3 regions of the Bifidobacterium sp. WCA-178-WT-4B genome follow, and region 3 is predicted to be linked to each of the others. Evidence: riboswitches for the same ligand, from Rfam matches in the RefSeq annotation. Region 3 holds a riboswitch; each other region holds the start of a gene.
What was found. Region 3 has a riboswitch for thiamine pyrophosphate ahead of thiS (sulfur carrier protein ThiS). Riboswitches for the same ligand answer to the same signal wherever they lie in the genome.

Region 1: it holds a riboswitch for thiamine pyrophosphate, as region 3 does, so the genes downstream of both, FYJ31_RS00610 (solute carrier family 23 protein) here and thiS (sulfur carrier protein ThiS) in region 3, are expected to answer to the same signal.
Region 2: it holds a riboswitch for thiamine pyrophosphate, as region 3 does, so the genes downstream of both, FYJ31_RS10885 (hydroxyethylthiazole kinase) here and thiS (sulfur carrier protein ThiS) in region 3, are expected to answer to the same signal.

The regions. Positions count from the first base shown of each region.
Region 1 covers NZ_VULV01000001.1:126,217-133,928, forward strand. The annotation lists gene FYJ31_RS00595 (SDR family oxidoreductase) at 1-550, opposite strand, end outside; gene FYJ31_RS00600 (acyl-CoA reductase) at 637-2,136, opposite strand; gene FYJ31_RS00605 (LuxE/PaaK family acyltransferase) at 2,123-3,244, opposite strand; gene FYJ31_RS00610 (solute carrier family 23 protein) at 3,281-4,633, opposite strand; TPP riboswitch at 4,681-4,777, opposite strand; gene FYJ31_RS00615 (heat shock protein transcriptional repressor HspR) at 4,908-5,495, opposite strand; gene FYJ31_RS00620 (DnaJ C-terminal domain-containing protein) at 5,510-6,520, opposite strand; gene grpE (nucleotide exchange factor GrpE) at 6,582-7,265, opposite strand; gene dnaK (molecular chaperone DnaK) at 7,265-7,712, opposite strand, start outside.
Region 2 covers NZ_VULV01000016.1:54,887-62,598, forward strand. The annotation lists gene FYJ31_RS10875 (ATP-binding protein) at 53-1,261, shown strand; gene thiC (phosphomethylpyrimidine synthase ThiC) at 1,299-4,052, opposite strand; gene FYJ31_RS10885 (hydroxyethylthiazole kinase) at 4,135-5,079, opposite strand; TPP riboswitch at 5,070-5,178, opposite strand; gene FYJ31_RS10895 (glycine--tRNA ligase) at 5,515-6,987, shown strand; gene dusB (tRNA dihydrouridine synthase DusB) at 7,079-7,712, shown strand, end outside.
Region 3 covers NZ_VULV01000003.1:46,476-54,187, reverse strand. The annotation lists gene FYJ31_RS03505 (argininosuccinate synthase) at 1-226, shown strand, start outside; gene argH (argininosuccinate lyase) at 402-1,874, shown strand; TPP riboswitch at 1,945-2,048, shown strand; gene thiS (sulfur carrier protein ThiS) at 2,223-2,417, shown strand; gene FYJ31_RS03490 (thiazole synthase) at 2,429-3,298, shown strand; gene thiF (thiazole biosynthesis adenylyltransferase ThiF) at 3,375-4,184, shown strand; gene FYJ31_RS03480 (rhodanese-like domain-containing protein) at 4,241-4,597, shown strand; gene FYJ31_RS03475 (HD domain-containing protein) at 4,755-5,288, shown strand; gene FYJ31_RS03470 (putative ABC transporter permease) at 5,285-6,052, shown strand; gene tyrS (tyrosine--tRNA ligase) at 6,178-7,500, shown strand; gene FYJ31_RS03460 (tetratricopeptide repeat protein) at 7,528-7,712, shown strand, end outside.

The DNA.
Region 1 (7,712 bases), on a different contig from region 3:
CGAAGCCGCCCAGCTCCTGGGCCAGAGAGCGGGTCATGCCGACCAAGCCGCCTTTGGCAGTGATATACGAATGGTAGGGCACGATGGGCGAATCGACCAGATTGCTGGAGATGTTGATGATACGCCCGGAGGTCTGGGCTCGCATCAGCGGCACCACATGTGAGCACATCAGATATGCACCATGCAGGCATCCCTCGATCTGTGCGCTAAACTCATCCCAATCGCCTCCAGCAAAAGTGGAACGGCGACGCGGGTCAAAGGAGAAGCGCCCGAAAGCATTATTCACTAAGATGTCCACGCCGCCGAATGAGTCGACAGCGGCACCCACCAGCTTGGAAGATTGCGATTCATCGCAAACATCCGCCTGTACAGCTATAGCCAAGCCTCCCAGCGAGTGGATGTCTTCAACAGTGCGCTGCGCGCTGGCAGCGTCATGTACGTAATTGATGACGACAGCGGCTCCGTGCGATGCCAGGCATTTCGCCACGGCCGCTCCTATGCCCTTGCCGGAACCGGTGATGATCGCTGTTCTGCCATCCAGATTCACCATTGGACGCCGTGCCATATCGCTTTGCTCTGTCATCACCCTTGCCTTTCGCCCCGCTACCAGCCCCTGCTGCCCGCAACAGCACAGGCCTATTCCATATCCATATCGAACGAATCGCCGTACGTGTCGCTGTCGCGTTCGACATCCACCGCGCGCAACAGATCGATGAGATTGAAGCCCCCATCATGATGCCAGCCGGATTTCGCCCGATCCATCTCACCGAGCGGACAGATACGATTCACACCGACCTCGGCCAATGTATCTGCAAGACCAAACAGTCTGGTCGAATCCACAGCGACACCGCAGCTCTGCAGCCAGCCACGGCAGGAAGTCAATCTTCTGGCAGCGTCCAACAAATCTGGCACCGCCACCACGTTGACGGTGCGGTTCAACGGCGACATCAGCGAAGCAACATCCTCGTCGGCACCACTACCGTCAAGTTCTCGATACAGCACCGACCATGCCGTGCTATGGCCACTGGCGAACACCGCGGCCTTCCCGCCCATCAAGGCTCTCATCTCAGCGTCGGTGCGCGCCCGCTGAATGGCCACGTTCTCGGCGTCACTCAATACGGAGCGCGGATATTTGCGCTGCTGATTCTCAAGCTCGCCACCGAGCAGCTGAGCCACTTCACGAGGGGTGAGGGCTCCATCAGTCTCCACGAACACGGTCTGCGGAGCCAGGCAGCTTTGCTGGTCATATGTGGCGATGTCAACAGCCACACGATGCACGGTATCGGCATAGGTATCAGGGCGCAAAGCCTCTCGACCAATGAACGCCAACCCGACTTTTGCTCCGTAACCTAGACAGGGCTTGGATCCGGCGACTTTGCCCGCAATCAATTTGGTAGTCTGCGAAGAACCGTAAACAATCACGGCATCGGCCACATCGATGGCTGAATCCTCGAGCTGCTGCGAGCCGCCCTTCCATGGAACCACCGCAATGGCATCAGCGAGGTCGGAATTGACCATCGCAATGCTGCGAGCAAAGAACGCAGGCATCACCGGTTCGGAAAATGAAGATTTGCCAAGAATCGCGCCTTTGACCAGCAGGGTCATCGCCATGCTCCACACGGGAATCCCCGGCACATTGCTGGAGAACACCTGATAGGTGAGCGCCGGGCCCACATATTTAGAGTATCCCCCCGCCTTGTTCGGCCGGAATTCGTCGAGCATGGACGGCTGACCGATTTCGGAGTCCAGGAACCGGAGCAGTTCACGACGCCTGAACTGGCGCATATACCGTTTGAGCTCAATCCGCACCATGTCAGGCTCATATCCGGTGATTGCGGGAATCAGCAGTTCAGCCTGACGCCGCAGCTCAAAATCCGAATCGGCCCATAGTTGGGCCGCGTCGGCCACGATGTCGAGAATATCGTTGACACTCATCGCGGCAAGCGTGCGGTTGCGAACATCGGCAAGCTGCTTGGCAAGGGAAGTCACCTTTGGGCCATCCAGTCGCGGATAGCGCAAACGCTTCACCCCATCCGATGTGGCGACCTCATAGATTTCGTAATCCGAAACATCCGCTCCCGAGGGCAGATGGAAGACATCAATGGCCTGACTCACAGATTCGTCAGCGGTTGGCACTGATGACCTCGTCCACTGCGATTGAGCAACCACGGGCCTCGGCTCCCTTCGCCCGGCCCTGCAGCAGGAATCCGTTCGGAGTCCGATGGCCAAGATCCTCGGTCAGAATACCGATGCAGGAATTCCAATTGGCAAGGTCGTAATGGGCTATCACACCAGTCTCACCATCCTTGACGGGAGTCAGCGTCTCCGGATCAAGGAAGACCGTGCGCACCCAGGCGGGGTTCGCCTTGAGATAGTTGCTGGTGCCATCCGTATACCACGACAGAATATTTTGGTCATAGATCTGCGAGCTCAACTCGGTCATGCCATACATGTTGACGCAGTGGTGGCGCGGCACCCCCAGTGTCTGTTCCAGCTCATCAAGCATCTGGTCTTCGGTGATGTCACGCTTAGTGCTCTTGAAGCCGCCAGTGTCGAACAAGCGGCTATCGGGGGCCAGCGCGAACGTCAGATCATGCTCATGCAGGTAATCGAGCAGATACAGGTAGGATGACGAGACACCCATCAGCATCACCGGTTCGCCGTCGGACACCGCACGATTGAGGAAATCGATGATGCCATCGAATTTGAGCCCATGTTCATCGAAGAACACGCCGCTGCCTTCGCTGCCGCAGAGTTCCACGGCCTTGGTGAGATACCGCGACAGGGAGGAGTTCTGGTTCATGTCCCACGCCGGAGAGATCACAGCAATGCGAATGCGTTCACGATCCGGCATGATGAAATGGCGGAACGGCACAATCATCGATTCATCCCACACCTCAAGATCGGGGTGGAAGTTGCGCCCACGCATCTTGCCGCCATGCGTGGTTCCGCTCGTCATGAATACGGCTTTGCACTGCTCGGTCGGTATGGTCGAAAGGTCAAGGTGCTTGAACCCGTCCACCGGCATCGGCGGAATCTCCCGCCAATCCTTGAGCGTTGCGGGGGTGACGCGTTTAGCCGCGCAGTAACGACGGTACGGCAGATCATACGTGTACTGATAGATGAACACGTCGCGCGCCAACGCACCAAACGCCTCTTCCGGGGCCTGCTCACAGCCATAGGTATGGATAAAATCCAGAATCCCGCGCTTGATACGACGCGCGTCATCCATCACATCAGTCATTGCATCGCTCCTGTCAATATCCAATATCAACCAGCATTATCGTTCATCGTGCGCCGCAACGCCAGTCCCATCCGCCGGATCGGCTGCTGGAACATCCATGGACGCCGGCGCACGATGCTTCGCCACCAAATCCGGAAGAGCGATGAACAGCGCATTGAGAATGATGGCGCTGAATACACCGACCATGATGTTGTTGCCAAAGAACACGCTTGCGCCGCCGGTCAGGCCGGAGAGCGCCTTGGGCAGGGCGATGCCGAGCAGCAGAGACATGCCGATGACCGTTTGACGGCGCTCGTCATCAGCGACCTTGCGCAAGGCTCGCAGACCGGTCACGATCAGGCTGGCCGCAGCCGGCAGGAAGATGCCTCCGACGACTGCCGAGGGAATGACGGACAGCAGCGCGCCCGCCTTTGGCACGAAGCCCAGAATCAGCAACAGAATGGCGGCGATGATCACAGGCGTGCGCGTGCGCAGCTTGCCTTCGCCGGTCAGGTTGAGCAGGCCGACATTTTGCGGGTATGCGGTGGTGGTGAATCCACCAATCAGCGAGGAAATGGCCGAACCTGCCGCCTCGCCGGCGAGGCCGTAGCGCACCTGCTTGCGTTCGAGGGTCGTGCCTTGAATCTCGGAAGCCGCCTGATAGACGCCGAGAGCCTCCATGACGGCAACCATATAGGCGATGAAGAACGGAATGAAGATCTTCCAGTCAAACGTAAACGGCCCGTAAGGCATGAAGGTCGGCAGGCCCAACCATCCCTTGGAAGCCACAGGAGAGAAGTCCACCATGCCAAACACTGCGGCGACCACGGTGCCGACGACAAGCGCGATGAGGAATGAGAACGACTTAAGCAGACCCTTACCGAGCAGCGACAGGACAAGCACAATCGCCGTGGTCAGGATCGACACGGTCAGGATGTGCGGATCGGCAAACGTCTTGTCGCCGGGAGCCCCGCCTAGAAACTCGCTCAGCGTGAATCCGGACAGCGAAACACCGACCATAAAGATGACCACGCCCGAGATCATCGGAGAGAACAGGAACCTCATCCGCTCTATCACACCGGTCAGGCACAGCAACAGGAACACAAGCGAAGCGATGAGAATGGACGAACTCGCCGCCCCCAGCATGCCAGCCGTACCTGCCGCGATCATCAACGCGTCAAACGCGGCTGACGGCCCCTGCACCACCGGCAGGCGAACCAGCCGAGTGGCCTGGATCAGAGTAACCAGGCCGGAGACGATGAAGATGGCGTTAATCATGTTCGACGACAGGGCAATAGGTAAGCCGATTGCTCCGGCCACGAATACCGGATCAAGCCAAACATTGGAAACGAACACATGCTGGAAACCCAGCAGTATGTTCTGGGCGGTCAGCTCCTTGCGTATTGACATACGCTTCCTCTCTCTCAACGCGCATATGGGATGCCGAGCCGAACAGAGGAGTTCAACCGTCGTATTCCCTACGCGAGTGTTAGCTCACAGGTTCGAAGGGCTCGGCACATACCGTCTCAGCCTAAAGCACCCCTTACGAATCGGTTTTCGCACGTCACCGTAACAAACCTTGACATCTCCGTCAAGAAAATTCGTGCTCTTTTCGGCAGCTGCCCGATGTGAGATAACAAACAGTTTTACGAATGGAGAAGGAATCGAAGCAATGCGGCCAGACTCACCAACCCCACAGGACCATGGACTTGGAGTCGGCGGGAGTGAAGTTGGAGTCGCCGGTGGTGCAGGCAGCGGTATCGGCGGCGGTATCGCGACCGGGCAGTTCGCGGGTTTCGCGGCGGATGGCGTTGCGCCAGAGGCGGGCGCGGTTGGAGCGTTGCACCTCCACGATGTTGCCGTCTCGGCCAGCGGCGAAGACGCTTTCCTGGTCGCCGGTTTGCATGCGCTTGACTTCACGGCGCAACTGTCGATTCTCTTCTTCGAGCTCAAGGATGCGCGCGATACCGGAAAGATTGATGCCCTCATCCTGACTTAGGCGCTGAGCTCGGGTCAGGCGGGCAATGTCGCGCAGGCAGTAGCGGCGTGCGCCGCCATCGGTGCGCTGCGGACGGACCAGACCCAGCCGGTCGTACTGGCGAAGGGTCTGGGGGTGGATGTTGGCCAGTTCGGCGGCCTGGCCGACGGTGAAGATGGGCAGTTCGATATCGAAGCCGACATCATCGGCTCCGTCGAGATCGGCCCTGCCCATCACCAGCGCGGTTGCGCACATTGCGTACAACTGCTTCATTTGGTTGGCTAACCGCGCCATTGTTCACCTCCTGATTACAGGCTGAGATAGTCGCCGGCTTTTTCGTCGAATTCTTTGGCGGCGTGCTTGACCGCCAGACCCGGCTTGGCGGGGATCATGATCTGCACGCGGCCGATCAGGTCGCCCGGCTGGTTGCCGCGCTGGACACCGAGTCCCGCGAGCTTGACCTCCACGCCGGAGCTGGAACCGGCCGGCACCTTGAAGGTGACGGGATTGCCGTCGATGTCCTTGGCCTCGACCTTGCCACCGGCCACGGCCTGGCCCACGGTGACGGGCAGGTCCATGACGATGTCGTGGCCGCGCATCGAGAACGCGGCATCGGGCTTGACGGTGACGTGCAGGTACAGGTCACCGGCCTTGCCGCCATTGATGCCCGGCTTGCCCTTGCCGGCAAGCTTGATTTTCTGGCCGTCCTTGACGCCCGCAGGCACGTGGGCCTTGAACTTCTTGCCGTCCACGGACAGGGACACGGTAGCGCCCTTGACCGCCTGACGCAAGGTCAGGCTGATTTTGGAGTTGCGGTCCTCGCCGTTTTCGGGGCGCGGGGCCTCCTCATAGCCATAGCCGCCGGCATTGCCGTACGCCTGCTGGCTGTAGCCGCCTTGGCCTGCAGCACCGCCGAACATCGAGAAGATGTCGTTGATGTTGTTGGGGCCGCCGCCCGAAGTGGAGAAGCGGATGCGCGAGCCATTGCCGCCGGCACCCTGGCCGAACATGGAACCAAAGATGTCGGAGAAACCGGAAGCATCGAAGCCGCCGGCGCCGGAACCGCCGGCGAAGCGGGCGCCGCCCATGCCGAACTGACGAATCGCGTCGTACTTCTGGCGATCTTCCTTCTTGCTCAGCACGTCATAGGCTTCGGAGATGTCCTTGAACTTCTCCTCGGCTTCCTTGGTCTTGTTGACGTCAGGATGGTATTTGCGGGCGAGCTTGCGGTACGCCTTCTTGATGTCGTCGTCCGAAGCGTCCTTGGAGACACCAAGGACTTTGTAGAAGTCTTTGCTGAGCCATTCGTTTTCAGCCATTCATGTCTCCTTTCGTATACGTTCTTCGCGTTGGCTCCCCTCATCGAGGGGAGCCAACATGTCATCGGTCTTGCGGGGAGGCCACGACCACACGGGCGGCGCGGATTACGCGGTCGCCGATGCGGTAGCCGGCCTCAACCACGGTGTCAACCGTTTCCTTTTCGGCATTCGCGTCCGGCTTGTGCAGGATCGCGTCATGTTTGGTGGGGTCGAAGTCCTCGCCCTTTTCGCCGAACTTCTCGACGCCGAACTTCTCGAAGGCTTTGTCGATCTTGGTGGCAACGGCCTTGAACGAGTCGTCCATCTCGCTGTGTTCGCGAATGCGGTCGATATCGTCGAGGGCGGGCAGCAGCGCGGTCAGCACGTCGATGATGCCGTGCTGGCGGAAGCGCTCCTGCTCCTTCTGCGTGCGATTGCGGTAGTTGATGAACTCCGCACGTTCGCGCTGCAGGGCTTCGAGGTAGTCTGCGGCTTCCTTCTTGGCCTTGCCGAGGGGGGTGAGGGTGTCTTCGGAATCGGAGGGAGCGGAATCGGACGAGCTATCGCTCGGCTGTTCCGCTCCGGCGTTCGCCGGGGTCTCTCCCTCAGTCGCGGACTTCGCCGCGCCAGCTCCCTCGTCAGAGGAAGCTTGGGATGCGGTCTCGGCTTTGGCCGAGTCCTGCGGCGCGGCGGAAGCGGCACCCTCAGCGGCCTGGTCGGGATCCGGCAGGTCGTTCAGGTAGTCGTCCTTGTTGAACTCGGACATCACTTGTTGTCCTTGTCGTCATCGTCGTCCACGACCTCGGCCTCGACGGTGTCGTCGTCGGAACCGGAGGCGGAGCCAGCGGAAGCGCCAGCGCCGGCAGCGCCAGCCGCACCGGCACCAGCCGCGGCACCCTCGGCACCCTGCTGGGCGTAGAGGACCTGGCCGATCTTCTGGGCGGCGGTCATCAGCTCGGTCTGAGCGGTCTTGACCTTCTCGGTGTCGTCACCCTTCAGGGCCTCCTTCAGGGCGTTGACCTTGTCGGTGACCTCCTTGACGATGTCGTCGGAGAGCTTGTCCTTGTTGTCGTTGACGAGCTTCTCGGTGGAGTAGGCGAAGGCCTCGGCCTGGTTGCGGGTCTCGGCGTCCTCCTTGCGCTGCTTGTCCTCAGCCTCGTGAGCCTCGGCTTCCTTGACCATGCGGTCGATCTCGTCCTTCGGCAGGCCGGAA
Region 2 (7,712 bases), on a different contig from region 3:
ATGGGGAGGGTTTGCTGATTGCGATTGATTCATGAAATGTTCGGGAGGGGACATGGCTGATAACGATGTACTGCGCCGTGACGGCGTCTTGGTGCGCATCACCGGTTTTGACGATGAACGCACCGCATATTTTGGCGTAATGCCTAATGGGCACACCACACAGCTCACATTTCCGCGTCAGGAGGTGTTCGATGTGGGCGACGTGTTGCTCGTCGGCACGGATTTCTATCGTAAAGTGCCGCATGATGTGTGGCCGTTGAAGCCCCGTGTGGGCATCGTGCGCCGTGCGCTCAACGAAGGCGTGGTCCTGGAGACTTCCGATGGCCTCGAACTGCTTGAAGGTGATTACCCGACTTCAATCATGCCCGGCAACACCGTGCAGTTCACCGACCTGTTCGGCATCGAACGAGTGCTGTGGCCCACGGCCATCCGCCCAGGCGAATCCGATCACGATGACGACATCAAGCAGTACCGCATTACGCCGGGCAGCGATCCGTCGCTTACCTTCGATTCGTTCGGCGGTTATGATCAGGTGATCACGCGCGCCAAGGAGCTTATCGAAACGCAGCTGGGCAACAGTGCGCAGATGCGTGCGATCGGTGCCAAGCCCATCAAGGGCGTGATCTTCACCGGTGCTCCGGGCACCGGTAAAACACATCTGGCCCGCATCATCGCCAATGTGGCGGACGCGCAGTTCTATCTGGTGTCCGGCCCGACCATCGTGAGCAAGTATGTGGGCGATAGTGAGGAAACGCTGCGCATGATTTTCGCCGCCGCGCAGGCGGACAAGCGCGCCATCATCTTCTTTGATGAGATCGATTCGATTGCGTCCTCGCGCGAGAGCGATACCAATGGCGTCGGCAAGCGCTTGGTGGCACAGTTGCTGACGTTGATGGATGGTTTCGAGTCCAAGGGCAATGTTGTGGTGGTCGCTGCGACCAATCGTATTGAGGACGTGGATCCCGCTTTGTTGCGTCCGGGCCGTTTCGACTGGCAGATTCCTTTCCCGATGCCGTCCGAGCACGACCGTTTGGGCATTCTGCAGGTGCAGGCCCGTTCGTTGTCAATCGAGGGCGAACTGCCGTTGGTGGATATCGCGCAGCGAACCGAAGGCTGGAGCGGCGCCGAAGTGTGCGCCATCTGGACCGAGGCCGCTCTGGTGGCCGCCAAGGACCGACGCGGCGCGATCCGTGCTGCCGACCTCGTCACCGCCTTCGAGCGAGTCGAGCGTCGTCCCGAATTAAGACACCACCGGGCATAATAATTGGCTCCCCTCTCTGAGGGGAGCCAGAGAAAAATTACTCCTGGGCGGTGGAGTAGAGCTTGCCGCCTTGGGCGGTGTACTTTTCGCTCATCGCATCCATGCCGGCGAGGATTTCTTCGGGGCTGAGCACGTTGGCGGACACCACGTCGTTATCGACATTGGCCTTGGCCTTAGCCAGTGCCTCGGAGTCGATGCCAGCAGCAGCCTCCTTCACGATTTGCTGCTGGGCGGCCTCGCCACCGAATGCCTTGCGGATGTTCTGGGAGATGGCCATCGAGCAGAACTTCGGGCCGCACATCGAGCAGAAGTGCGCCATCTTGGCCGGCTCGGCAGGCAGGGTGTCATCGTGGAAGGCGATGGCGGTGTCCGGATCGTAGGACAGATTGAACTGGTCGAGCCAACGGAACTCGAAGCGAGCCTTGGAAATCGCATTGTCGCGATCCATCGCGTGCGGGTGGTGCTTGGCGATGTCTGCGGCGTGGCAGGCGATCTTGTAGGCGATCACGCCCTGCTTCACATCATCCTTGTTCGGCAGGCCGAGGTGTTCCTTCGGGGTCACGTAGCACAGCATAGCGGTGCCGTAACGACCGATCTCGGTGGCGCCGATGGCGGAGGTGATGTGGTCGTAACCCGGAGCGGTATCGGTGGTCAGCGGTCCGAGGGTGTAGAACGGGGCGCCCTTGCACACCGACTTCTCCAGTTCGATGTTCATGCGTACGGTATCGAACGGCACGTGGCCCGGGCCCTCGATCATCACCTGCACGTCCTTGGCCCAGGCGCGCTCGGTCAGCTCGCCCAGAGTCATGAGCTCGGAAAGCTGCGCGGCGTCGTTCGCGTCGGCCAGGGAGCCGGGGCGCAGGCCATCGCCCAGGGAGAACGCCACGTCGTACTTGGCGAAGATGTCGCACAGCTCGTCGAAGTGCGTGTACAGGAAGCTCTCCTGGTGGTGGCGCAGGCACCAGTCGGCCATGATGGAGCCACCGCGGGAGACGATGCCGGTCACGCGGTTGGCGGTCAACGGCACGTAACGCAGCAGCACGCCGGCGTGGATGGTCATGTAATCCACACCCTGCTCGCACTGTTCGATCACGGTGTCGCGGAACAGTTCCCAGCTCAGCTTGGAGGCATCATCCTCGACCTTTTCGAGGGCCTGATACATCGGCACGGTGCCGATCGGCACGGGGGAGTTGCGCAGAATCCACTCACGGGTGGTGTGGATGTCGTTACCGGTGGACAGGTCCATCACGGTATCGGCGCCCCACTTGGTGGCCCACGTCAGCTTCTCCACTTCCTCGTCGATGGAGGAGGTGACGGCCGAGTTGCCCATGTTGGCGTTGAGCTTGGTCAGGAAGGCGGATCCGATAATCATCGGCTCGGCTTCGGGGTGGTTGATGTTGCAGGGCATCACCGCGCGGCCGGCGGCCAGTTCGGAGCGCACGAGCTCCACGTCGCAGTTCTCGCGGGCGGCCACATACTGCATCTCCGGTGTGACGATGCCGTGGCGGGCGTACCACATCTGGGTGATCGGGTGATCCTTGGCGCGCATCGGCTGGTGCTTGCGGCCGCGCCATTCCTTGGTGGCGCGGCCACGCTTGATGGCGCGCTTGCCGTCATCCTCAAGGTTGCGGCGGCGGCCCTCGTAGTCTTCGATGTCGCCGCGGTCGCGGATCCAGTCGAGACGCAGGGGCTTCAAACCTTCCTTCGGGTCGCACTTGGGGCCTTCGGTGTTGTAGTCGTGGAACGGCGGGTTCGGGCCCACGCCGGGCGTGTCGCTCAGCTTGATTTCGGTGTACGGCACTTCCAGGTCGTAGGAACCGTACTGATAGGTGAACGGTACGGACTTGGTCTTGCGGATGTGCGCCTTGTCGCGCTGCTTGGAACCACGGGCGGCGATGTCCACGCGCTGCTGCTTGGCGAGCTTCTGGGCGTCCTTGGCGTCCTTGGCGTTGGTGAACTTCTTCTCAGTGGCCTCGGAGCCAGGCTTTGCGGCCACTTCCTGAGCAGCCTGAGTGTCAGCAGCGGGGGTGTGGGTTACGACGCGCGGCGCGTAGCCGTGCTTCTTGTCACCGCGGATGGCCTTCCAGCCTTCGACCATGGCGCGCGCGGCCTCTTCCGGGTTCTCGGCACCCGCGATGGCGGAGACCGCGAACCAGCCAGCGGCCTTGGTGTCGGCGAGCATGGCCATATCGGCTGCGGTCACGCCGCCGCCCACGACCACCGGGAACTCGCTGGCGACGCAGATGGTGTTGATCTGGGCGGCGTCCAGTGTCTTGCCGGAGCCGTCGTTGCCGCCCACGGAAGCCTCGGGCTTGGTGGTGGAGACGTGCAGAGGGCCGGCGCCAATGTAGTCAATGCAGCCGTCGGGCAGCTCGTTGATGAGCTGAACGAGGCTTTCGGTCTCAGCCGACAGACCCACGATGGCCTCGTCGCCGAGCAGGGCGCGGGCTTCGCGCGGCTCCATGTCGGTCTGGCCGATGTGCACACCGTCCACCTTGATGCCCTTGCGGCGGGCCTGCCACACCACGTCGGCACGGTCGTCGATCACAAAGGCCACGGAATCGGACTTCTCATTGTCCTCGATGATCTGCGCGATGTCGCGGGCCATGTCGGTCAGCTCAGAGGCATCGGCCTCCTTGGCGCGCAGTTGGATGAAGGTTGCGCCGCCGTGCAGAGCCTGATCCACCACGTCGGTCAGCGGACGGCCTTTGCAGTCCTCCGGCCCCACCACGAAGTACGCGGACAGGTCGAAGCTGTCTCGCATGGAGGCGTATGGGTATTCATTACTCATTATTATTCCTACCTTTGTTGTTTCTTGTGGAAGTCTTATTGGGAAAAACTGTTACGAGCTCCCTCATCAGAGGGAACTGAAACTACTGCACCAAAATCTCGGATTCCGCCACCTGTTCGGCGGTCACATTCCACAGCGCGTCAAGGAACGCGACCTGGAATGAGCCCGGCCCATGCGAAGTCGTATCGGCTATCTCTCCCGCGCGGTTGTACAGCAGAGATGCGGACAGAGCGGCGGTCAGCGGATCGGAAACCGCCAGATATGTGGCAGCCACGCCGCCCAGCGAGCAGCCGGCACCGGTGATCTTGGTCATCATCGCGCTGCCGCCCGGCAGTCGGTACACGGTTTCGCCGTCGGTCACCAGATCGGCGATGCCGGACACGGCCACGGCGCAGCGGGTGGAAGCGTCATGGGAGGAATGCTTGGCGTGCTGTTCGGTCAGATACTGTGCCAGCGCCACCGCCGCAACGGTTGCGGACTCCACGCCATCGACGGATTCCACTCCGGCGGGGCGGTGCTCGGAAATGTCCCCCACGGTTTCGGTATTGAGCCCCCACATGTTCGCCAGCGCGATTACCTCGGAGGCGTTCGCGCGAATCATGGTCGGGGGAGCGGCCTTGAAGGCCTGAAGAATGGCGGTGCGGGTGCGGCCGATGCCGGCGGCCACTGGGTCGAGCACCCACGGCTTGTCCAAGTAGTTGAGTCGCTGGGCGATTTCGGGCAGCGCGTCCTTATAGAACGGCAGCAGCGTGCCCACGTTGATGTAGTTCGCGCCCGCGATTTTCGCGGTTTCGATCACGTCGTCCGGCAGGAAACTCATGGCCGCAGTGCCGCCGGCCGCCAGTTGCGCGTTGGCAACCAAATTGATGGTCACAAAATTGGTGAATGACTGGGCCAACGGAGTCGTCTCGCGTACGCGGCGAACGGCATCGGCGATATTGTCGCGGATGGGTGAATCGGCTGGAACCGGAGTCCCGGCGGTACAACCGCTGGACATACCGGTAAACGATGATGCACTATTGCTCATTTACTGCTCCCTACGATGGTCTTAACCAACAGGTTCTAAGGGTCAGGCTCAGGCCTTTCTCAACTCGCGAACCACATGCGAGTCCCCCTGCACTACAGTGCCGACGCTATGCGCCAACATGGACATTATCGTGACGGATTTGTTCGATACGTGTCGTCAGGTCTGGCGCGTCCCGTCCATTCGTGATATGTGGACGCCTCCGCCGAGCAACATCTCCCGAATTTGTGACGCTAACGCGATGTCAGTGGTACAAATTGGGGAAGGGCAGAACAACAGGAACAATATGGAGGTGTTTGCGATATAGGAATCGCTGCGAACGGCCGCTCGTGAGACGCGGAACATATACCGGACAATGCCGCCTGACCTGTCACCGTATACGGCTATCCTGAAGCGGTTGTTATTAGACCCCAAACCGTTCAAACCAGAAGGTGCATTGTGGCTCAGTCCAAACTCGATGAAGTCGTATCCCTTGCGAAGCGTCGCGGCTTCGTGTTCCCCGCCGGCGAAATTTACGGCGGCACCCGTTCCGCTTGGGATTACGGCCCCCTCGGCGTCGCTCTCAAGGACAATATCAAGCGTGAATGGTGGCGCTCCATGGTCGTCACCCGTCCTGATGTCGTCGGTGTCGACACCTCCATCATTCTGCCGCCCGAAGTGTGGGTGGCGTCCGGCCACGTGAGCGTGTTCAACGATCCGCTCGTCGAGTGCCTCAACTGCCACAAGCGCAACCGCGCCGACAAGCTCGAAGAATCCTACGCCGAGAAGCACGGCGACAAGATGCCGGAAAACGGCATGAAGGACATCGTCTGCCCGAACTGCGGCACCCGTGGCCAGTGGACCGAACCGCGCGACTTCAACATGATGCTGCGCACCCACCTCGGCCCGGTCGAGGACGAGAACAGCCTGCACTACCTGCGTCCGGAGACTGCACAGGGCATCTTCGTGGACTTCAAGAACGTGATGACCTCCTCCCGTTCCAAGCCGCCGTTCGGCATCGCCAACATGGGTAAGTCCTTCCGTAACGAGATCACCCCGGGCAACTTCATCTTCCGCACCCGTGAGTTCGAGCAGATGGAGATGGAGTTCTTCGTCACGCCCGGCACCGATGAGGAATGGCACCAGTACTGGATCGACGCCCGCACCCGCTGGTACATCGACCTCGGCGTCAAGCCGGAGAACCTGCGCCACTACGAGCACCCGAAGGAGAAGCTCTCCCACTACTCCAAGCGCACAGTGGACATCGAATACAAGTTCGGCTTCCAGGGTTCCGACTGGGGCGAGCTCGAAGGCATCGCCAACCGTACCGACTTCGATCTGTCGGCCCACTCCAAGCACTCCGGCGAGGATCTGAGCTACTTCAACCAGGCCACCGGCGAGAAGTACGTGCCGTACGTCATCGAACCGGCCGCCGGCCTGACCCGCTCCCTGATGTGCTTCCTCGTGGACGCCTACGATGTGGACGAGGCCCCGAACACCAAGGGTGGTGTCGACAAGCGCACCGTGCTGCGTCTCGACCCGCGTCTGGCCCCGGTCAAGGCCGCCGTGCTGCCGCTGAGCAAGAAGCCTGAACTGCAGACCGTGGCACAGAACCTGGCCGACGACCTGCGCTTCAATGAATGGATGATCGACTACGACGAGTCCGGCGCCATCGGCCGCCGTTACCGTCGTCAGGACGAGATCGGCACCCCGTTGTGCATCACCGTGGACTTCGACACCCTCGAGGACCATGCCGTGACCATCCGTGAGCGTGACACCATGGCCCAGGAGCGTATCGCCCTCGACAAGGTGGCCGATTACGTGGCCGCCCGCATCGGCGAGAAGCGCACCCGCGTGCCCCTGAAGCCTGTGGAAATGGGCGGTGAGCCTTGGCCTGAGTCCGGCGTTCAGGAAGCCGGCGGTCTGTACTAAAGACGGGTCTGTATAGAGGCTCCCCTCTATGAGGGGAGCTGTCCACGAAGTGGACTGAGGGGAGCCAAAGCTATTTCAGAACAGGAACCACATGGCAGAATCTGAAACCGAAACCACCATCACCGCTACTCACGAGACCAACAATCTCGACCCGCGTACGGACGCGCCGGCACGGCCCGAGACTCCGGTACACATCGCCCCCGTGCAGCTCGGCAACATTACCGTGCCGACCCCGGTGGTGCTTTCGCCGATGGCGGGCGTGACCAACTGGCCGTTCCGCGTGATCTGCGAGGAATACGGTCCCGATGGTCTTTACGTGGCCGAGATGATCACCGCGCGGGCCCTCGTGGCGCGTAATCCGAAAGCCCTGCGTCTCTGCCATTTCGCCAGAAGCGAAAAAATTCGTTCGCTGCAGTTGTATGGCGTGAATCCGTCCATCACCGAACAGGCGGCGAAAATCGTGGTCGACGGCAACATGGCCGACCATGTGGACCTGAACTTCGGTTGCCCGGTACCCAAGGTCACTCGTCGCGGGGGAGGCTCGGCCCTACCATGGAAAACCGACATATTCACCGAGCTCATCCAGCGTGTGGTTGCCGTATGCGAGCCGGCGGGCATCCCCGTCACCGCGAAGATCCGCGTCGGCATCGACCATGACCATGAGACCTTCCTCGAAGCCGGACACATCGCGCAGGAGGAGGGCTGCAAGGCCGTAACCCTGCATG
Region 3 (7,712 bases):
TGAGATTCGCATGGTCCTGCACGGTGGCCGCGCCGTCGTGACCGGCCGTCGTTCCGACTCCTCGCTGTACGACTACAAGCTCGCCACCTACGATTCCGGCGATACCTTCGACCAGAAGTCCTCCAACGGCTTCATCGACATCTACGGTCTGCCGTCCCGCGTGGCCGCAGCGCGCGACGTCAAGTTCGGCAACGGCATCGAGGTCCCGAAGAACACCGTCGAGTGATTCTTACTCAGTCGCCCCCGCTGCGAGGCTGTCGGCATAGCTGACTGGGAGTGGTCTTTGAAAGGACTGTCCTCAGTCACACTCCATGTGACAGCCCTCGCCAGCGGGGGCAACTGTATGTTTGAACACATTGCTACGCTTAAACACAGCTATTTTCACTTTTCAAGGAGCCTTCATGACTGAGAACAACGAACATCTGGCCCTGTGGGGTGGTCGCTTTACGTCTGGTCCGTCGCCGGAATTGGCCCGACTGTCCAAGTCCACGCAGTTCGACTGGCGCTTGGCCGACGACGACATCGCCGGTTCGCGCGCCCACGCCCGTGCTCTCGGCCGTGCGGGACTTCTGACCGCCGACGAGCTGCAGCGCATGGAGGATGCGCTCGACACGCTCCAGCGCCACGTTGACGATGGCTCCTTCGTCCCCATCGAAGACGATGAGGACGAGGCCACCGCCCTCGAACGCGGTCTGATCGACATTGCCGGCGACGAACTCGGCGGCAAGCTCAGGGCCGGCCGTTCCCGCAACGACCAGATCGCCTGCCTGATTCGTATGTGGCTGCGCCGCCACTCCCGCGTAATCGCCGGACTCCTGCTTGACCTCGTCAACGCCCTGATCGAGCAAAGCGAAAAGGCCGGCCGCACCGTGATGCCGGGCCGCACCCACATGCAGCACGCCCAGCCCGTGCTGCTCGCGCACCAGCTCATGGCCCACGCTTGGCCGCTGATCCGCGACGTGCAGCGACTGATAGACTGGGACAAGCGCATCAACGCCTCCCCGTACGGCTCCGGCGCGCTGGCCGGCAACACGCTCGGCCTCGACCCGGAGGCCGTGGCGCGTGAGCTCGGCTTCTCCCGCGTGACCGACAACTCCATCGATGGCACCGCCGCACGTGATCTCGTGGCCGAATTCGCGTTCGTGGCCGCCATGACCGGCGTGGACATCTCCCGCCTGTCCGAGGAGATCATCATCTGGAACACCCAGGAGTTCGCCTTCGTCAAGCTCGACGACGGCTATTCCACCGGCTCCTCCATCATGCCGCAGAAGAAGAACCCGGATATCGCCGAGCTCGCCCGCGGCAAGTCCGGCCGACTCATCGGCGATCTGACCGGTCTACTGGCCACCCTGAAGGGCCTGCCCACCGCCTACGCTCGCGATCTGCAGGAAGACAAGGAGGCCGTGTTCGACCAGGTCGACACGCTCGAAGTGCTGCTGCCCGCCTTCACCGGCATGGTCAAGACCATGCACTTCGACGGCGACCGCCTGGAAGAGGAAGCTCCGACCGGCTTCGCGCTGGCCACCGACATCGCCGAATGGCTCGTCAAGAACGGTGTGCCGTTCCGCCACGCGCACGAGCTCTCTGGTGCCTGCGTCAAGCTCGCCGAAGGCCGCGGCCAGGAACTGTGGGATCTGACCGACAATGACTTCATCGAGACCTTCGCCGCGTTCCTGCCGGCCGACAAGGCTCCGGGAGTACGCGAAGTGCTCTCCAGCCACGGTTCGGTCGACTCCCGCAACGGCAAGGGCGGCACCGCTTACGGTCGCGTACGCGAGCAGATCGCCGACGCCAAGGCCGAGGTCGAAGAACTCAAGCTCTTCCCCGCATCCACGTCGGATGGCTCCGCCTACAAAGCCCCCGGCACGTTCTAGTCCCAATGAAGCTCCCTCTGATGAGGGAGCTTCATTTTGCTGTTGTCACTGCAACGGCATACACTGAGAAATCGTAACGAACGGGAGCCGTGAGGCTGAGAGGAAGTTGCCAGACTTCGACCGGGGAACTTGACGCGGGTCATGCCGCCGTAAGGAATCGTTGTTGCAGATTTGCCGGGTTCTCCAATACAGCTTTCATTCCGTTTGCATAATTCAGCCGTGAGACGGTCGTGATGGAGCCAATACATCACAACGGTCGAACGGTCGCATGATTGGGTTCATGAATGGGCGCACCACTTAAGGTACGGTTCGTTTCGTGCACCCTTTTTTACTATCTGAAAGGATATTATGCAGGTCAACGGAGAGCAGGTCACGCTCGAGACGCCGGTCAGCGTCGCCGATTATCTCGAAGCGCGCGGATTCCGCGCCGAGCGTGTGGCCATCGAACTCAATGGTGAGATTATCCCGCGCGATAAGCGTGCCGACGCCATGCTCGACGACCAGTGCGTCATGGAAATTGTGCAGTTTGTACAGGGTGGATGAAAGGAAAAGCTATGAGCAATATTAATCCGGTTACTGAAGCATCTGTTGAGGCGACTCCGCTGCCGCCGCAGCCCGCCGTCACCAATCCGGTCGGCACCGCCGCGCCGATTCTCCCGGTGAAAGACAAGCCGCTGAACTTGGGCGGTCACGAGTTCCAGTCGCGATTCATCCTGGGCTCCGGCCGCTACGACCTGAACCTCATCAAGGCCACGGTCGAACATGCCGGCACGCAGATCGTCACCATGGCACTGCGCCGCGCGCAGACCACCGAGAACAGCGTGCTCGACTACATTCCCGAAGGCATTACGCTGCTGCCCAACACCTCCGGCGCGCGCAACGCTGAGGAAGCCGTGCGTATCGCCCGACTGGCACGCGAAGTGTGCCACACCGACTTCGTCAAGGTCGAAATCGAACACGAGACCAAGTACCTCTTGCCGGACAACGCCGAAACCATCCGAGCCACCGAGATGCTGGCCAAGGAAGGCTTCGTGGTCATGCCCTACATGTTCCCGGACCCGATTGCGGCCCGTCAGCTGGAGGAGGCCGGTGCCGCTGCCGTTATGCCGCTCGGTTCGTTGATCGGCTCCAATATGGGCCTGCGCATGCGTGACTTCATCGAAATCATCATCGCCAACGCGCATGTGCCGGTCATCATCGACGCTGGTATCGGCCGTCCGAGCCAGGCCTGCGATGCGATGGAGATGGGTGCGGATGCGGTGATGGCGTACACGGCCGTTGCCTCTGCCGGCAATATCCCCCTGATGGCTGAGGCGTTCAAGCACGCCATCGATGCCGGTCGTGCGGCGTATTTGTCTGGCCTTGGCAAGGTGACCGAGGGACAGGCTGTGCCGTCCAGCCCGACTACGGGGTATTTGCACTGACACTTTTATTAGCTCCCCTCTCTGAGGGGAGCTGGCCGCGTAGCGGACTGAGGGGAGCTGGAAACATGGAGAAAACATGGCATTGACTGATGAACAGGTGGAGCGGTACGCGCGCCATCTGATTTTGAAGGGCGTGGGCGTCAAAGGGCAAAAGCGGTTGCTGGCCTCCAGCGTGCTCATCATCGGAGCGGGCGGGCTTGGTTCTCCGGCCGCCCTGTATCTGGCGGCGGCTGGCGTCGGCCATATCGGACTGGTGGACGGCGATGTGGTGGATATGAGCAATCTGCAACGCCAAATCATCCATACCACCGCACGTGTCGGAGCGCCCAAAGTGGAATCCGCGGCCACAGCCATCCGCGCGCTCAACCCGGATGTGACGGTTGATGCCTACTACGAGCTCGTCGACGCGAGCAACATCGCCGGCCTCATCAAACCGTACGATCTGGTGATCGATGCCACCGACAACTTCGCCGCAAAATTCCTCATCAATGACGCCTGCGTGCTGGCCGGCAAGCCGTACATCCATGCCGGAGTGGTCGGATTCGCCGGTCAGGTGATGACCGTCATTCCCGGCGAAGGCCCCTGCTACCGCTGCATCTTCCGCGACATGCCCGCCGCCGGTGAGATTCCGACCTGCAAGGAAGCCGGCGTGCTGGGCGCGGTGGTCGGTGTGATCGGCAGTCTGGAAGCCACCGAAGCCGTGAAGTTGATTGCCGGCGTGGGGGAGCCGTTGGTGGGGCGCATGCTCACCGTGGATGCGCTGACCATGAATATTCGACGGGTCCCACTGCCAAAGCATGTGCCGGATTGCCCGGTGTGCGGTGAGCAGCCGACCATTACTGCTATTGATCCGGCCAACTATATTCAGCCGGCCTGCGCGATTTAGAGCTATGTGGCTCCCCTCCTTGAGGGGAGCCAAGATCAGAACGAGAGGGGAAGAACATGCCTATTGCCTTGCATAATGCGGTCGTTGACGATGAGAGCAGTGAATCATCGTACTGCCGCATCACGCCGGCGGAATTTGCCAAGCTCGACCCGAATACGGTCACGCTGCTCGACTTGAGGGAACCAGCCGACTTCGCCGCCCACCCGGTCGAAGGTGCCATCAATGCACCACTCGACCCTCTGGCCCATGTGCTCAAAACCGTGCCCACAGATCGAACTGTCGTAGTCTATTGTGCTCAAGGATGGTGGAGCGAGGAAGTAGCTGAAATCCTTGCCGATCGCGGTTACGATGTAGCAAGCCTAGATGGCGGTTTTCAGGGTTATCTCGACTATCTTGAAACCCACCATGATTAACGGTTCCCGTTGTCGTTCTTTTGGATGAGTGTGCACGGACATACGTGTGCCCTACAATCGGTCACGGTATTACTCGATGGATTCTTGAATATCGTCGGGCAATCGTGATTCACAACAAGGGATTGCACTGAACCAACCCGAACGGAGGGTCGAAACCGTGGGACATCTGCTCACTCGGACGCAGATTCAACGCCTGGTCGCCAAGTACGGCCGTGAGGTCATCGAACACCAGCACATGCAGATCGAACGCTGCTGCTACCAGCATGGCAGCGTCACCACGTTCGAGCATTCCGTGCGTGTCGCCTGCCTGGCTGTGTGGATGGCCGACCGCGCACACCTGTGGTACCGCGTCGACCTCAAATCCCTGATTCGCGCGGCCCTCCTGCACGATTACTTCCTGTACGACTGGCACGACTGGGATAACGGCGAACACCAGTGGCATGGCTTCACCCATGGCCACGCCGCCCTGGTCAATGCCCTGAAGGACTTCAAGCTCAACGATATCGAACGCAACAGCATCGAGAACCACATGTTCCCGATGACCCCGGTGCCGCCGCGCTATATCGAAGGCTATCTGGTCACTTTGGCGGACAAATGCTCCGCCACCGCCGAGACCTTCTCGTTCGACCGGTTCAACAAGCGCGCGTTGCCCGCCGCGAAGCCTTACGCCGAGATCGAAGCCCGTCGATGATCACCACACTCGAACATTATTTCCTCTGGTTTCTGTTCTACAGTTTCGTCGGCTGGATGTACGAGTCCATTCTCGTCTCCTGCCAACAGCACCGCTTGGTCAACCGAGGGTTCCTCAACGGCCCGCTGTGCCCGATCTACGGCACCGGCGCGATACTCGCCGTCGCCATTCTCGGCAACGTACATAACCCGATCATCATCTTCCTGATTTCGATGGTGGGCGCCACGATACTCGAATACACAACCTCATGGGTCATGGAGCAGCTGTTCCACGCCCGCTGGTGGGATTACTCGAACTTCCGCTTCAACCTCCAAGGCCGCGTCTGCCTGCTGGGCGCGTTGATTTTCGGCCTCGGCGGCGTGGGCGTGGTACTTGGTTCGCAGCCATATGTCGAGCGGGTCACGGATATGATTCCGCTGCCGATGCTGCATACGCTGGTCACGGTACTGGCTCTGATCACCATCATCGACTTGGCGGTCACGGTTACGGGCATGCTCGAATTCGAGCAGGTGCTCGATTCCGTCGCTCAGGTGGTGCAGGATGTGGCGGCCCGCGCCGGTGGCACGTGGCAGCGTGGCTCCAGTGCGGTATCCGACAGGATGCGTGAGTTTTCGCAGGATACGGTTGAGCGTCTGCGCTGGGCCGTCAATGGCGTCATCAACGCACAGCAGAAGCGTATGCTCAAGTCCTTCCCGAAGTTCCAGGTGCCGGATCGTCAGGACATCATCGACTCTTTGCGCGAACTTATGGGCCCGCGCCGCTAGAATAAGGCGTTTTACTGAATCGCGCGGCTCGGCTGGTGTTCGGCACTGTCGCCATGTTCTGCGAAACTTGACTGTGCCCAATTGGGCAGTCTCATTCACAATTCGATAGGGAGAAGCGACAAGCTATGGCTCACGTCACCGACTTCAAGGAAGCGGGTTTCAACACCCTGCTTGAGGAACTGGAATGGCGCGGGTTGATTTCCCAGTCCACGGACCGGGATCGACTCGCAGAAGCACTGAACGGCGAGCCCATCACCTATTATTGCGGCTTCGACCCCACCGCTGCATCGTTGCATATCGGCAACCTCGTGCAGCTCATCAACATGCGTCACCTGCAGCTTGCGGGCCATCATCCAATCGCCCTGGTCGGCGGCGCCACCGGACTCATCGGCGACCCGCGCCAGTCCGGCGAACGCACGCTCAACCCGAAGGACGTGGTGGCCGGCTGGGCCGATCGTCTGAAGAACCAGATCGGCGGCATTCTGGACACCGAAGGCGCGAACGCCGTACGTTTCGTGTCCAATTACGATTGGACCGCCTCGATGACCGTCATCGACTTCCTGCGTGACGTCGGCAAGAACTTCCGTCTGGGCACCATGCTCGCCAAGGACACGGTCGCCCGCCGCCTGAACTCTGAGGAAGGCATCTCCTTCACCGAGTTCAGCTACCAGGTGCTGCAGGGCAACGACTTCCTCCACCTGTTTGACGAATACCACTGCACGCTGGAACTCGGCGGCTCCGACCAGTGGGGCAACCTCACCTCCGGCCTGGACCTGATCCACAAGGTGCGCGGTGTGGACGTCAACGTGTTCACCAGCCCGATCATCACTGATGCTTCCGGCAAGAAGTTCGGCAAGTCCGAGGGCAACGCCGTCTGGCTCGACGCCACGATGCTCAGCCCGTACAAGTTCTACCAGTTCTGGATCAACCGCCCGGACGTGGAGATGGAAAGCCTGCTGAAGGCGTTCACCTTCCTGCCCAAGGCCGAAATCGAACGATTGGTCGATGAATCCAAGACCAACCCCGGCAAGCGCGAGGCCCAGAAGACCCTCGCTTGGGAGGTCACCAGCTTCGTGCATGGCGAGGCTGCTACACAGGCTGCCATCGATGCTTCCGGTGCGCTGTTCGGCCGCGGTGGCAACCTCGAAGACATCGACGAGGAAACGCTGGAATCCGTGCTCGACGGCTTCAAGGTGGTCGACGAGAACGGCGAGCACGCCTTCCCCGTCTCCAAGCCGGGCGATCGCGTAATCGACGCCGCCCAGGCTGCCGGACTGTTCAAGTCCGCTTCCGAGGCACGCCGCGCCATCAAGTCCGGTGGCGTGTATCTCAACAACAACCGTATCGAGGATGAGGAGCAGGTGCTGGCCGAAGCCGACTTCCTGGCAGGCCGCTTCGCGCTCATCCGTCGTGGCAAGAAGGCGCTCGGCGCCGTGGAAAACCGTTAATCAACAACGAATTAAGGAAAACAAGTAATGGCAGAAGGTAACGAGCGTTCCGGCAAGTCCTACGGCGGCGGCCATAAGGGGTATGGCGATCGCCGACCGGGCAACCGCGGCGGCAAGGGTTTCAAGCCGCGCGGCAAGGGCGGTTTCAAGCCGCGTCATGACGGTGAGGGCTTCAAGCCGCGTCGCCGTGAGGATGGCGAGGGCTACGCGCC